4 regions of the Paenibacillus sp. UMB4589-SE434 genome follow, and region 1 is predicted to be linked to each of the others. Evidence: predicted binding sites of a transcription regulator. Region 1 holds the regulator's gene; each other region holds the start of a gene.
The links. The regulator Rex, encoded in region 1, represses fermentation and respiration genes when NADH is low (regulators of the CRP and FNR family bind a similar motif). The targets are predictions, from matches to a motif close to TTGTGAAATATTTCACAA.

Region 2: a site for Rex is predicted at 1,253-1,270, ahead of nirB (nitrite reductase large subunit NirB). Genes of this name have one in related genera too.
Region 3: a site for Rex is predicted at 1,929-1,946, ahead of pflB (formate C-acetyltransferase). Genes of this name have one in related genera too.
Region 4: a site for Rex is predicted at 2,252-2,269, ahead of QP775_RS17650 (flavocytochrome c). Genes of this name have one in related genera too.

What each region holds. Positions count from the first base shown of each region.
Region 1 is NZ_JASOYK010000001.1:320,049-323,269, reverse strand. It holds gene QP775_RS01545 (amidohydrolase) at 1-1,113, opposite strand, end outside; gene QP775_RS01540 (redox-sensing transcriptional repressor Rex) at 1,088-1,762, opposite strand; gene dinG (ATP-dependent DNA helicase DinG) at 1,806-3,221, opposite strand, start outside.
Region 2 is NZ_JASOYK010000001.1:1,649,863-1,653,083, reverse strand. It holds gene QP775_RS06650 (Ger(x)C family spore germination protein) at 1-1,110, shown strand, start outside; gene nirB (nitrite reductase large subunit NirB) at 1,369-3,221, shown strand, end outside.
Region 3 is NZ_JASOYK010000001.1:93,663-96,883, reverse strand. It holds gene pflB (formate C-acetyltransferase) at 1-1,703, opposite strand, end outside; gene adhE (bifunctional acetaldehyde-CoA/alcohol dehydrogenase) at 2,197-3,221, opposite strand, start outside.
Region 4 is NZ_JASOYK010000005.1:36,316-39,536, reverse strand. It holds gene bcp (thioredoxin-dependent thiol peroxidase) at 1-178, shown strand, start outside; gene QP775_RS17650 (flavocytochrome c) at 324-2,108, opposite strand; gene QP775_RS17645 (sensor histidine kinase) at 2,388-3,221, shown strand, end outside.

The sequences.
Region 1 (3,221 bases):
AGCAACAAAATCTGCCTTCATACCCACTTCAAGCAGTCCGACATCTTGCAGTCCGATTGTACGCGCACCATTAATCGTAGCCATACGCATCGCCTCTGCGGCAGGAACAGCCGTTGGATCGCCCGATACCCCTTTATGAATCATTGCTGCCAGTCGCATTTCCTGGAACATATCCAAGTTGTTGTTGCTTGCCGCACCGTCCGTTCCCAGGGATACATTAACTCCAGCGCGTTGAAGATCTACAACTCTTGCAATCCCACTCGCAAGCTTCAAGTTGCTAGCTGGATTATGAGATACACCTACATGATGACGTGCAAGCACTTCAATTTCTTCATCTGTCAAATGAACACCATGAGCTACAAAGGACGGTCGGCTAAAGAAGCCCAATTTCTCGAGATGAGCTACTGGACGCAGGCCATAATCTTTGACGTTCTGCTCTACTTCCGCTCGTGTCTCAGACATATGTGTATGCAGCATCAAATCCATATCGTGCGCTGCCTGTACGAATTTCTCTATAAACGCTGGTGGACACGTATAAGGAGCATGAGGGGCTAGCATTGTCGTAATGCGCCCTTCCGCCTGACCGTTCCAATCTTTCGCGAATTGGACCGCTTCATTCAGCTTCATCTGCTGTACCTCATCACTGCACAAGCCGATTGCACCACGCATCAGTGCTGCACGGATACCCGCCTGCTCGCTTACCTTTGCTACTTCATTCATATGATCGTACATATCAACAAAGGTAGTCGTGCCGCCCTTTAACATTTCCAGAACAGCCAATGCAGTGCCCCAGTATACATCCTGATCCGTAAACTTTCCTTCCATAGGCCACATTTTCTCTTCCAGCCATCTTTGAAGCACCATATCGTCGCCATAACCACGAAGCAGCGTCATGGCAGCATGCCCATGCGTGTTCACAAGACCAGGCATAAAGAACAGCCCGTTCCCATCAATAATTTGCGCATCGGCTTGATGATATTGTTCAGGCAAATCTGCACCAATATGCATGATCCGACCATTTTCAACTACCATATATCCTTTGAGAGTCGAACTAGTCGCATCTGGCTGCAATTGTGCAAATAAGCCATTACGTACGATTAATGTTGTCGTCATGTGTCACCGTGTCCTTTCCTTCTTCATCATCTTGTAAATAATACGCCAGGCTGAACAGATCAGTCGTAAAGTCAGCCGTATGCACACGGATATGCGCTGGAACTTTTAAAATAACAGGTGCAAAGTTCAAAATCGCCTCAACTCCCGCCTGAACGAATTGATCTGCGACTTGCTGTGCTTCCAGTGCGGGTACAGTAATTATCCCAATACGGATACGATTCTCGATCACGGTAGATTGTAATTCTTCCATCGGTTGAACGCGTAGATTGTTAATAGTCGTATTTATTTTGGAAGGCTGCGCATCAAATACGGCTACAATCTTCATGTTATCATTCAAATATACCGTGTAATTACATAAGGCATGTCCTAGCTTACCAGCACCAACCAAACCAACGTGCACTTTCTGATCCAGCTTTAGAATATGCTTGATCTGCTCAATCAAATACGACACGTCATAGCCGATCCCTTTGCGTCCGAAATCTCCGAAATAAGCCAAATCTTTGCGAATCTGAGCCGGATTCAAATCCAGCTTCTGCCCAAGATCCTGCGAGGATACAGTCAGAACCTCACGTTGCTTTAATTCCAACAGATGGCGCAGGTAAATCGGTAGTCGACGAACGACTGCTTCTGATATTTTTAACGTCTTCATCGATAGAGCCCCCTCTCGATAGTTAAATACAGTTGTAGAGTTCTTAGCTGTTATTGTCTATCGTTTCGTTATCTTCTAACCAGGTTTCGATCCGAGGCACTAGTTGATCCGTCGCCATATGTTCCATCTTCGGACCTGGCAGCGAGTATAAGAAATGCTTGCCATAACTTGTCTCAATTACACGCGTATCATAAATGATGACGATTCCTTTATCCCGAGTTGTACGTACCAAACGTCCAAATCCCTGCTTAAATCGAATGACGGCTTGCGGTATAGACAGCTTGCGAAACGGGTTTTGCTTCTGTCTTTTCAGGCGATCCGACTTCGCTTCTACAAGCGGATGATTCGGCGGCTGGAACGGCAATCGAACAATAGCGAGGCAAGTAAGTGCATCACCAGGAATATCTACACCCTCCCAGAAGCTGCTTGTACCCAGCAGCACAGAAGACGTCTGCTCCTGAAATCTTCGAGTCAGCTTACTCCGGTTGCCGCTATCCATCCCTTGTCCCAGCACTTGAATTCCATGCGGCGCTAGCGAATCTTTGAGCTGTTCATAAACATCTTTGAGCATGCGATAAGATGTAAAGAGTACGAGCATGCGGCCGCGGGTTACTTTGGCAATATCCCCTATCGATTGAGCCAGCTTGCTGTTAAATAGCGGGTCACCTGAACCTTTAACAGTAGGAAAATCTCGCGGAATAACAACCAGTGCTTGTTCTCGGTAATTAAATGGAGAAGGTAAAATCACGCTGTGCAGCCTACCATCCCGTGCAGCTTCCTTCAAACCAATCTGTTCTTCCACGAACTGGAACGACTTGTCAACAGATAATGTCGCCGATGTTAAAATAATGCTTTTCTTCGGTTCGAAGAAATAACGATTTAAAGCTTCGCTTACGTCAACTGGCACGCCGTACATCTGCATTGATTTATGACGGTACTGCATGTTGCCTTCCATCCAATAAACAGTATCAGGTTCCGTACCCTTCATAAATTGCCTGAATTCATCTCTGACTTCAGCTAAATCTTTAAATAGCCCTGTAACATCAACAACAACGGCTTGCAGTTCTTCATCATCAACATCTTTCCACTCATTGACCAACTTCTCACCCGTTCGAACGATGTCACTTAAACGTACATGCACATCTTCTTCCAACTCAGTTACACCGCTCCAAGACTCTGGCCGTGATTGTGACTGCAGCCTCAGTACGGATTGCCCTGCTTCCGCCTGACCCGCTTCAGGCGGTGGCATTAGTTGGAACAATGCATCGTTCATCCGATCCCACACTTCTCGTACATCCGCAAGCTGAGTGAGCAGCTTCTCAATGCCCTCAGCCCAAATCATCGCTTTCTCGTTGCCTGATAGACGCAAACGCATCTGTAGAAGAATAAGCGCCCCGTTCTTGCTGTCCTTAAACAATCGAATAAGGGGATGAATTAGTGAAAAGTATTGCAAGTGAAG
Region 2 (3,221 bases), 1.3 Mb from region 1:
GTGCTTCTAGTTTGTTGTTTGTTCTTGATGACAGGCTGCGTCCGTACATCGGTGCTGGAGCGGTTATCTTTAGGTGTAGCCGTTGGGTACGATCGTTTGCCGGATAATAAGATGTCTGTTACAACGGTTACACTGGCGTCTGTGCCAGAGGCAAAGGAGAAACGCCAAGTCGTGTCAGTTGAAGCTTTGACAAGCAAAGGTGCAAGAATGGCCATGAATCAGCAGATGGCCCGCCTGCTCGTGAGCGGCCAGATCCGAGTTATTTTATATAATGATAAATTAGCAAAAGAAGGCGTCATTGACATTGCGGATACGTTAAGTCGCGATCCTTCCTATGGAGATATGATCTATCTTGTCGTCAGTGACATGTCGACACGTGAACTATTAAGCTTTGATTATGCTGAATATCCGAATATAGGGCTGTACTTGTATGGAATGATTGATCAGAATGTACGGAATGAATGGGTCCCTTCCTGCACCGTTCATGAATTCCGCAGAGATTATTACAGTATTGGCAAGCAGCCGGTACTGCCGATAGTTGCTCGTCAAAATGGCAAAATTCTCATTAAGTCCCTTGCTTTGTTCAGAGGTGGCAAGATGGTCGGTGAGGCAACAAGAGAGCAAGGATCCTATTTAAAGCTGCTGTTGAGGGAGAGGCAGCCCAGTCAATTTGAAGTTGTTATGCCAATGGACGGAATGCGCAAGTTTATCAAAAAAGGGGAGACGGTACACAACAAAGTAAATGCAGTGATTTCAAACTTAAGCAGCTCATCTTCGCTTAAGCTTGTAGCATCCTCTCCACTAACATTTAAAGTACGAATAAAGATGAAGGCCGAGCTGCAAGAAATCTCTGAAAATTATGATTTCACAGATAAAGAGGCAATTGGAAATCTACAAGCAGAGCTCAGTAAAAATATGAGCGCAAAACTGATGGAAGCCTTGCATCATTTTCAAAAGCTAGATGCGGATGTTGTAGGGTTTGGGGAGGTGTATCGAAGTTCAATCCGAAACTCCAAACTAAATCCAGAAGTCTGGCAAAAACTATTTACAAATGCTCGCTTTGATGCTCAAGTGGAGGTTAACCTCATTAGAACCGGGACGATTGAGTAACTATTGTACACTAAATCGACATAATTGGTGTGAGTGTAATCACTAATATATTGTGCCGTCTATTTTAATGTAAAGATAAAGAGTGAACTGTAATGCACATGATGAGGAAAGTCAGGCAACAGTTCACTTTTTTTACTTAACTATGTGAAAATAATAACATTATTATTTCTAGCCATTGATGAATATGACAAATGAAGTGCAAGAGTAGATGAGGCGTTTCCATGAATGACTGCAATTGGAAATGAGGAGGAAACAACGATGACAGAGAAACAGAAATTGGTCGTAATCGGTAATGGAATGGCAGGTATGAATGCGATTGAGCAATTGTTAAAGCTTACTGATCGGTATGAGATTATCGTAATTGGTGCAGAACCTCACCCGAACTATAACCGTATTATGCTGTCTTATGTGTTGGAAGGAAGCAAGTCAATTGATGATATTATCATAAATAATCGGGAATGGTATGCGTCTGCTGGCATTCAGTTAATCACTGGCTGCAAGGCGGTGCGACTGGATACAACACTTCAACAAGTAATCATGGAAGATGGATCAGCAACCGCGTATGATCGTGTGTTGATCGCAACGGGCTCGAATCCGTTTATCCTACCTGTACCAGGATCGACTTTGGAAGGTGTCATTGGATTCCGTTCGATAGAAGATTGTGATTCGATGATGGAGGCTGCTAAACAATATAAGAAAGCAGCGGTGATAGGTGGTGGACTGCTTGGTCTTGAGGCAGCCAAGGGGCTTGTCCAATTGGGCATGGAGGTTACAGTAGTACACTTGCCGGATTACTTGATGGAGCGGCAGTTGGATGTACCATCGGCCAAGATGCTGCAGCAGGAGTTAGAACGGCAAGGCTTAAAGTTTGCACTTGGCAAACAGACGACAGCCTTAACGGGGAGTACCCGAGTGACGGGGCTAACCTTTGCTGACGGCACATCACTCGAAGCTGATTTGGTCGTCATGTCTGTTGGGATTCGGCCTAACATTGACATCGCGATGGGGAGTGACATTCAGGTAAACCGTGGAATTGTGGTAGATGATTATATGCAGACTTCGGTGCCGGGCGTATATGCAGTAGGTGAGTGTACCGAACATCGTGGAATCTGCTATGGACTAGTAGCGCCTTTATTTGAGCAGGGAGCTGTGCTGGCGAAGACACTTGCGGGTGTTGAAACAGCACCTTATGAGGGATCAATCGTATCTACAAAGCTAAAAGTATCCGGCGTGGACGTGTTTTCTACAGGAACATTCTTGGAAGAACCTCATCATGACATTATTAGGCTTCATGACGGGTGGAATCGAACATACAAGAAAATTGTATTGCATGATCGTGTCGTTGTAGGGGCTGTCCTGTTCGGCAACATCGATGATTCGTCAAGACTTGAGCGTCTGGTCAAAAAGGGCGAGCAGATGACGGAGGAGCTGTATCAGGAGTTAACAGGTTCGGGAGGCTGCTGCGGAGGCAAAGCCAAGTCCAACATGGCCGCTGAACTGGTCGATGATGATATCGTGTGCGGCTGTAACGGTGTGACCAAAAAGATGATCGTGGATGCGATTCAGATCGATGGCTTAACTACATTGGATGCTGTGAAAATGAAAACAGGTGCTTCCCGTTCCTGCGGCGGCTGTAAGCCTATGGTGGAGCAGCTCTTGCAGCATGTGTTGGGCGAAAGCTTCCAATCAACACAAACCAAGCAAGGTATTTGTGGATGTACCTCGATGTCTAGAGACGAGATTGTAACGGCGATAAAGGAACAAAATCTGCATACCATTGCGGAGGTGACACAAGCGCTGGCATGGAGTCAATCCGAGGGCTGCTCGAAGTGCAGACCGGCTTTAAATTATTACTTGGGAATGATGTGGCCGGAAACCTATGAGGATGAGCGGGCTTCGAGATTTGTAAACGAACGGATGAATGCGAATATTCAGAAAGACGGTACCTATACGGTAGTTCCGCGTATGTACGGTGGGATGACAACACCAGAGGATCTGAAGAAAATCGCGGACGTTTCGATTAAATATAAAGCGTCACTCGTGAAAATGACGGGTGGACAGCGAATTGGCATCATTGGGATTCAAAAAGAAGACCTTCCAAAAGTGTGGGA
Region 3 (3,221 bases), 230 kb from region 1:
TTGTTACCGTAGCAAGGGAAATCGCCTTCTACTTCAAAGTCAACTGCAATGCCTTGCTCGTTACGAATTGGCTTCACTTTAGCGTACTTAATAGCACTTAAAGAATCGGCTGCTACGGACAAACCTGCGATACCACATGCCATCGTACGCAGAATTTCACGATCGTGGAGGGCCATCTCAATCCGCTCGTAGCTGTATTTATCATGCATGTAATGGATTACGTTCAAGGAATTCATGTACAGCTTCGAGAGCCACTGCATCATTTGTTTGAAGCGTTTCATAACTTCATCATAATCTAACACATCGCTTGTGATCGCAGGCAGCTCAGGGCCTACTTGAACGCCAAGCTTCTCATCTATACCACCATTGATAGCGTACAGCAAGCATTTCGCCAAGTTGGCGCGAGCGCCGAAGAACTGCATTTGTTTACCGATGCGCATTGCAGATACACAACAAGCAATACCGTAATCATCACCAAAGTGTGGACGCATCAGGTCATCGTTCTCATATTGAATCGAGCTTGTTTCAATTGACGCTTTTGCACAATATTTTTTAAATGCATCTGGCAATTTCTCAGACCAGAGCACGGTTAAGTTAGGTTCAGGAGCAGCACCCAAGTTGTACAGCGTGTGCAGGAACCGGAAGCTATTTTTAGTAACAAGCGTCGTGCCGTCAAGCGCCATACCACCGATGGATTCCGTTACCCATGTAGGGTCGCCGGAGAACAATTCGTTGTAGTCAGGTGTACGCAAGAACTTCACAATACGCAATTTCATCACAAAATGGTCAACCAATTCTTGCGCTTGCTCTTCGGTCAAAGTGCCTTCTTTAAGGTCACGTTCAACGTAAATATCAAGGAAGGAGGATACGCGTCCAAGTGACATTGCAGCACCATTTTGTTCTTTAATAGCTGCCAGGTAAGCAAAATACAACCATTGGAATGCTTCACGAGCATTAGCTGCTGGCTTAGAAATATCAAAGCCGTGCATTTCTGCAAGCTGCTTTAATTCGCCAAGTGCACGAATTTGTTCGGAGGTCTCTTCACGATCACGAATTACATCTTCATCAATTACGTCCACTTCAAGATCTTGCAGTACTTGTTTCTTTTCTTTAATTAGGAAGTCGATACCATACAACGCAGCTCGACGGTAGTCACCGATAATCCGTCCACGACCATATGCATCTGGAAGTCCTGTAATAATACCGGATTTGCGGGCCATACGCATATCGCTTGTATAAGCATCAAAGACACCTTGGTTATGCGTCTTACGAATATTCATGAAAATGTCGATGACTTCTTGCGGCATTTTGAAGCCATATGCTTCACAAGCATCAATCATCATGCGAATCCCGCCGAAAGGCTGAATGGAACGACGGAATGGTGCATCTGTTTGTACACCAACTACAGCTTCCTTGTCTTTATCCAAGTATCCAGGTTTGTGAGAAACAATCGTTGCTGGCGTATTGACGTCTACATCCCATACACCACCGCGATCACGTTCTTCTTTGGAAAGTTGGCTGACGATGTCCCACAAATCTTTCGTATTCTGAGTTGGTCCAACCAAGAACGATTCGTCGTTCAGATAAGGGTTAACGTTTTTTTCAATAAAATTGCGAACGTCAACATGATTGTTCCATTTTCCTGCTTGGAATCCACGCCATGGACTAGTTGCTTCTGATACATTCTTTTCAATTACCGACATCGAAATCCCTCCATTAAGTAGGTTTTCTTTATATATAGATCTTATCCTTGTTGCACCCAGCATTACGTCTTATCCAATAAAATGGAAAGTAAGAAGTAAAACTGACAATACGATGACGCCAAGTGCAGCTAAGCAAAGAGTGATGCATCATAGGAATCTTATCCTTTATCGATAGCGTTAACTTCTTTGCTATGAGCTAATTGTACCCCTTTTCACATAGTGGTTATGTGACTTTAATCACATTATCTCAATTCAACATGAGTTTAATCACATCAATTATCTCAATTTTGTGAATTTTGTTACAATACCCTATCTTTCCTCATAATCCGTTTGCTATTTAGTACCGTAAATAATTTGGAAAAAGGGCAGCAGACATTAGTCTGCCGCCTATAAGAAAAGGTGGATGCAACCTGATGGAATGGAGTCCTGATCGCGATATGCTCGTGATCAGGATCCGTTACTACCTCAAAGGAATGAGGTGTCGTACACTCGATTAGAATCTGCCGTAGAATGCATTGCGGTATACATCAGCTAATTCTGGTACTAACGGCATTTTCGGATTGGCGGTCGTACATTGATCTTCAAATGCACGGTCTGCCAAGTAATCCACACGGGATTCAAAATCCTTAGGATCGAAACCAATTTCTTGGAATGTTTCTGGGATTCCTAATTGACGGTTCAAGTCGCGAATGGCATCAATCAAGCTATTCACGCCTTCCTCAGTCGTACGTGCTGGCAATCCCAAGATTCTAGCGATCTCAGCGTAGCGCACATCTGCTACGAAGTGGTCATATTTAGGGAACGAAGCGAACTTCGTCGGTTTCTTCGCATTGTAACGAATGACATGCGGCATCAAGATGGCATTTGTGCGGCCGTGTGCCGTATGATACTGAGCGCCCCATTTGTGTGCCAAACTGTGATTGATTCCGAGGAACGCATTTGCAAACGCCATCCCTGCAATCGTAGATGCATTATGCATCTTCTCACGAGCCAGTGGGCATGCTTCATTAGCCGATTTAACCAAATGCTCAAAGACGAGTTGGATTGCTTTAATAGCCAAGCCATCTGTATAGTCATTAGCCATAACGGATACATACGCTTCAATCGCGTGAGTCAATACGTCCATTCCTGTGTCCGCTACCGCTACGCGAGGCAAACTGTATACAAACTCTGGATCGATAATTGCTACATCTGGTGTCAGCTCGTAATCAGCCAACGGATATTTGGTGTTGCCATTTTCTTTATCTGTAATAACCGCAAACGAGGTAACCTCAGAACCTGTACCGGAAGTTGTTGGAATCGCCACAAACTTCGCTTTCTGACCCAGACGCGGATATTTAAATGTACGCTTGCGGATATCCAAGAATTTCTGTTTCAAGTTGTTGAAATCAGTATCTGGATATTCGTAGAATAGCCACATCGCTTTTGCAGCATCCATTGGGGAACCACCGCCTAATGCAATGATACAGTCAGGCTTAAAGCTCTTCATCATATCCGTACCACGGTTTACTGTTGTTG
Region 4 (3,221 bases), on a different contig from region 1:
TCATCAGGTGGCTGAACAATTTGGTGTGTGGCAATTAAAGAAGTTGTACGGCAAGGAGTACTTCGGGATTGTCCGCTCCACGTTTCTAATTGACGAAGATGGCAAGCTGAAGCAAGCATGGCGCAATGTAAAAGTTAAGGGGCATACACAGGCGGTATTGGAGGCTGTTCAAGGATAAGAATGCTTCCCTGGACTTGCTTGATCAGAGCGGCTTTACGGTTAAATAGCGTTGAACTGAAAAAAGGAACAGCCCCTTTATACCCTATATAAGGCAAAGGGGCTGTTATTTATTTAAGCGGGGCTATATACATTGGAGCTAGTTACTACTTGGCAATATTTTGTCCCGAGATACGTCCGAATGTAATAATATCCGAAATAGCGTTGCCGCCAAGGCGGTTAGCGCCGTGAATGACACCTGTTACTTCGCCTGCTGCGTATAAGCCAGGAATGACATTCCCGTCTTCGGCCAACACACGGGTATCCTTATCGATGACAAGACCACCCATCGTATGGTGCACAGAAGGCACGGCCTTCTGAATATAATAAGGGCCTTGTTCAAGGGAGACGAGACCGCTGCGGTGCTTAAAGTCCAAGTCCTTGCCTGTTTTCGCATATGCATTGACCTTGTTCACTGTGTCCTGCAGCGCTTTCGGATCAACCTTGAAGAATTTAGCTGCTTCCTCAATTGTGTTCGCTTTATAGAGCAGACCATCTTTTACTAATTGATCATATTCGTCTTGATGAACCTCGATTGTCTTGCCGATGTCTGCAATATGCTGGTTCCAGAACTGATAGGCATACTTGCCTTCTTGCGCAAGAATGGCTTTCGAGATAACATCTCGGCGTTCCAACTCTTCAACAAATCGCTGACCGCTTTGATTAATCAGAATAGCGCCGTCGAAACGAGAGTCGGCCACAAGTGAGATGACACCTGTCTTTGGATTACAGACCGGATACGTTTGAATATTTTCCATATTCGTAATGCCCGCTTTAAGCTCTTGTGCCATCACAATACCATCGCCGGTAGTCCCTGGTGTATCTGTGGACATATAGCTTTCGTCAAGGACCGGGTTATATTTCTTGCGCATTTCCACGTTTGAACCAAAACCGCCTGTAGCGATGACAACGCCTTTATTGGCATGGAACGTGATCTTTTGACCATCCTTGCTAGTCGCCTCGACTGCGTTCACTCGACCGCTTGCGTCCATTAACAAATTCTCTGCTTTCATAGAAGTCTTTACAGGAATTTGCAGCTCATCTGTCTTTGCCTTCAGTTTCTTAATTAATTCAGCACCTGTATGGCCTACAGGGATTAAGGCGCGTTTGCGCGAGTGACCGCCGAATTGGAACAGATGATCCGGCAAGAATTCAACCTTAATCTCGTCACGCAGCCATTCTGCGGAAGCAAGGGCTTGCTCGGCCAGAATCTTGACCATCTCAGGCTTGCCCAGATTGTCTCCACCTTTCATGGTGTCTTGATAGAACAATTCAGGCGTATCATCCTTAATGCCTAACGCTTGCTGCACCCAAGTGTTTGGCGCGTTCATCTCTCCGCCCGATATGAGGGTATTGCCGCCAATCGTTGGCATTTTCTCTAAAATAACAACACTTGCGCCTGCTTTCTTCACTTCAATCGCGGAACTAAAGCCTGCACCGCCTGCGCCGATGACGACAACATCAAAGGTCTGATCCGTTTCTTCCGTGCTTTTGCTGTTTCCAACTGCAGAGCCTGCCGCTAGAGTAAGGCCCGACTTTGTAATTGCATCTTGGATTGCTTCCAAATATCCTTTGCTGGTGGCGGTAGATCCGCTGATCGCATCCACTTCAGCGCTGTTGGCTTGAATAACGCTGTCTTTTAATTGTGTATATACGGGCTCGGCCAGCACCTCGTTTTCTTTTTGCTCTAACACATCGACATTTGTAATTTTACCGTCAGCAAATGTCACTTCAACTTTAATATCACCGTGCTTGCCATTACCGACACCGATTTCTTTTACGGCTCCTTCTGATTTCGAAGCCGTATTGTCTGTTGACCCGCAAGCTGACAGTGAGAAGGCTAGACATAAAATGAGAACGACAGATAATAGTTTGGTGGCTTGTGTACGCATAATTCCTCCTGAAAGTTGGGATGATTGGCTTGCCTGTGAAGATGTACAAGTAGTAGTGAATATATTCACTAAATAAGGCGTACTTACTCCATATAAAGAATGTGGAGCAGGAGTGCTGCACAGGCAGTTCATAGTTGGTATTCTTGTGAAAAGTATTACAATGTTAAGTATAGAAGAGGTGGAGACAAAAGTATTTGCACAGACTGTCCTTTTTTTATCCTTTTCGGGCGAGTGATTCTCCTCATTTGATCTAGACAGCGAACGTGATGTAATAGCAATATGAGATCCTTACAACGAAAAATAACGTATTATGTCGGCGGATGCTTTGCTTTATTATTTATGGCTTTGCTCGTAACCATTCATCTAGAGATGGAAAGTACCGTTATTCCGCTAAATAAGAGCTTAACCCAACAAATCGTTAACGCACGCAGTGATCAGATTGCCTATTGGTTTGAGCAGCGGGTTGGGGAGGTGGATTTGCTCGCTTCGCTTGCGTCCGAGCACAGATGGGGGAAGAAAGAGCTGCTGCACGAAATAGAGCAGTTAGTCAAGACGCGGAAAGAGGCGTATGAGTCTATTCGGGTTGTTGATATTGCAGGCAATTCATGTTCACTGCACGACAAGCCATTCTCTATTGTATTGAGACCCTATTACCAGAAGCTGCTCGAGTCAGATAAAGCGTATGTCATTAGTGACGTGATCCGGTCACATGCCAATCAGGCGGACATTGTGGTCATTTTACACCGTGTCGAACCGCTTGTAGACGACGAAGTTGCTTATATTGCTGCGGCCGTCCCCATTGGGAAGATGCAGGATATTGCGAAGGATATTTATGTATACGACGGGATGGGCAAGCTCCTGGTTGGTGATCAGTTCGATGCGAAGCTAAACGATACATCAAAGGGAGCAGAGCAGATGGCGCTGTTCACTGCTGCGATCCGAAACGTTCCAGGCTGGAGTCTAACGTTTCAATTGCCAAAGTCACAGTTGTCACAAGGGATGAAGCAAATGCAGCGCTCAGCGCTGCTAACAGGCAGTGTGATCGGTATCTTTTTGCTGGTTTTGTTAATGCTGCTTGCCGCTTCCATTGTGAAGCCAATAAGAGCTTTGCAG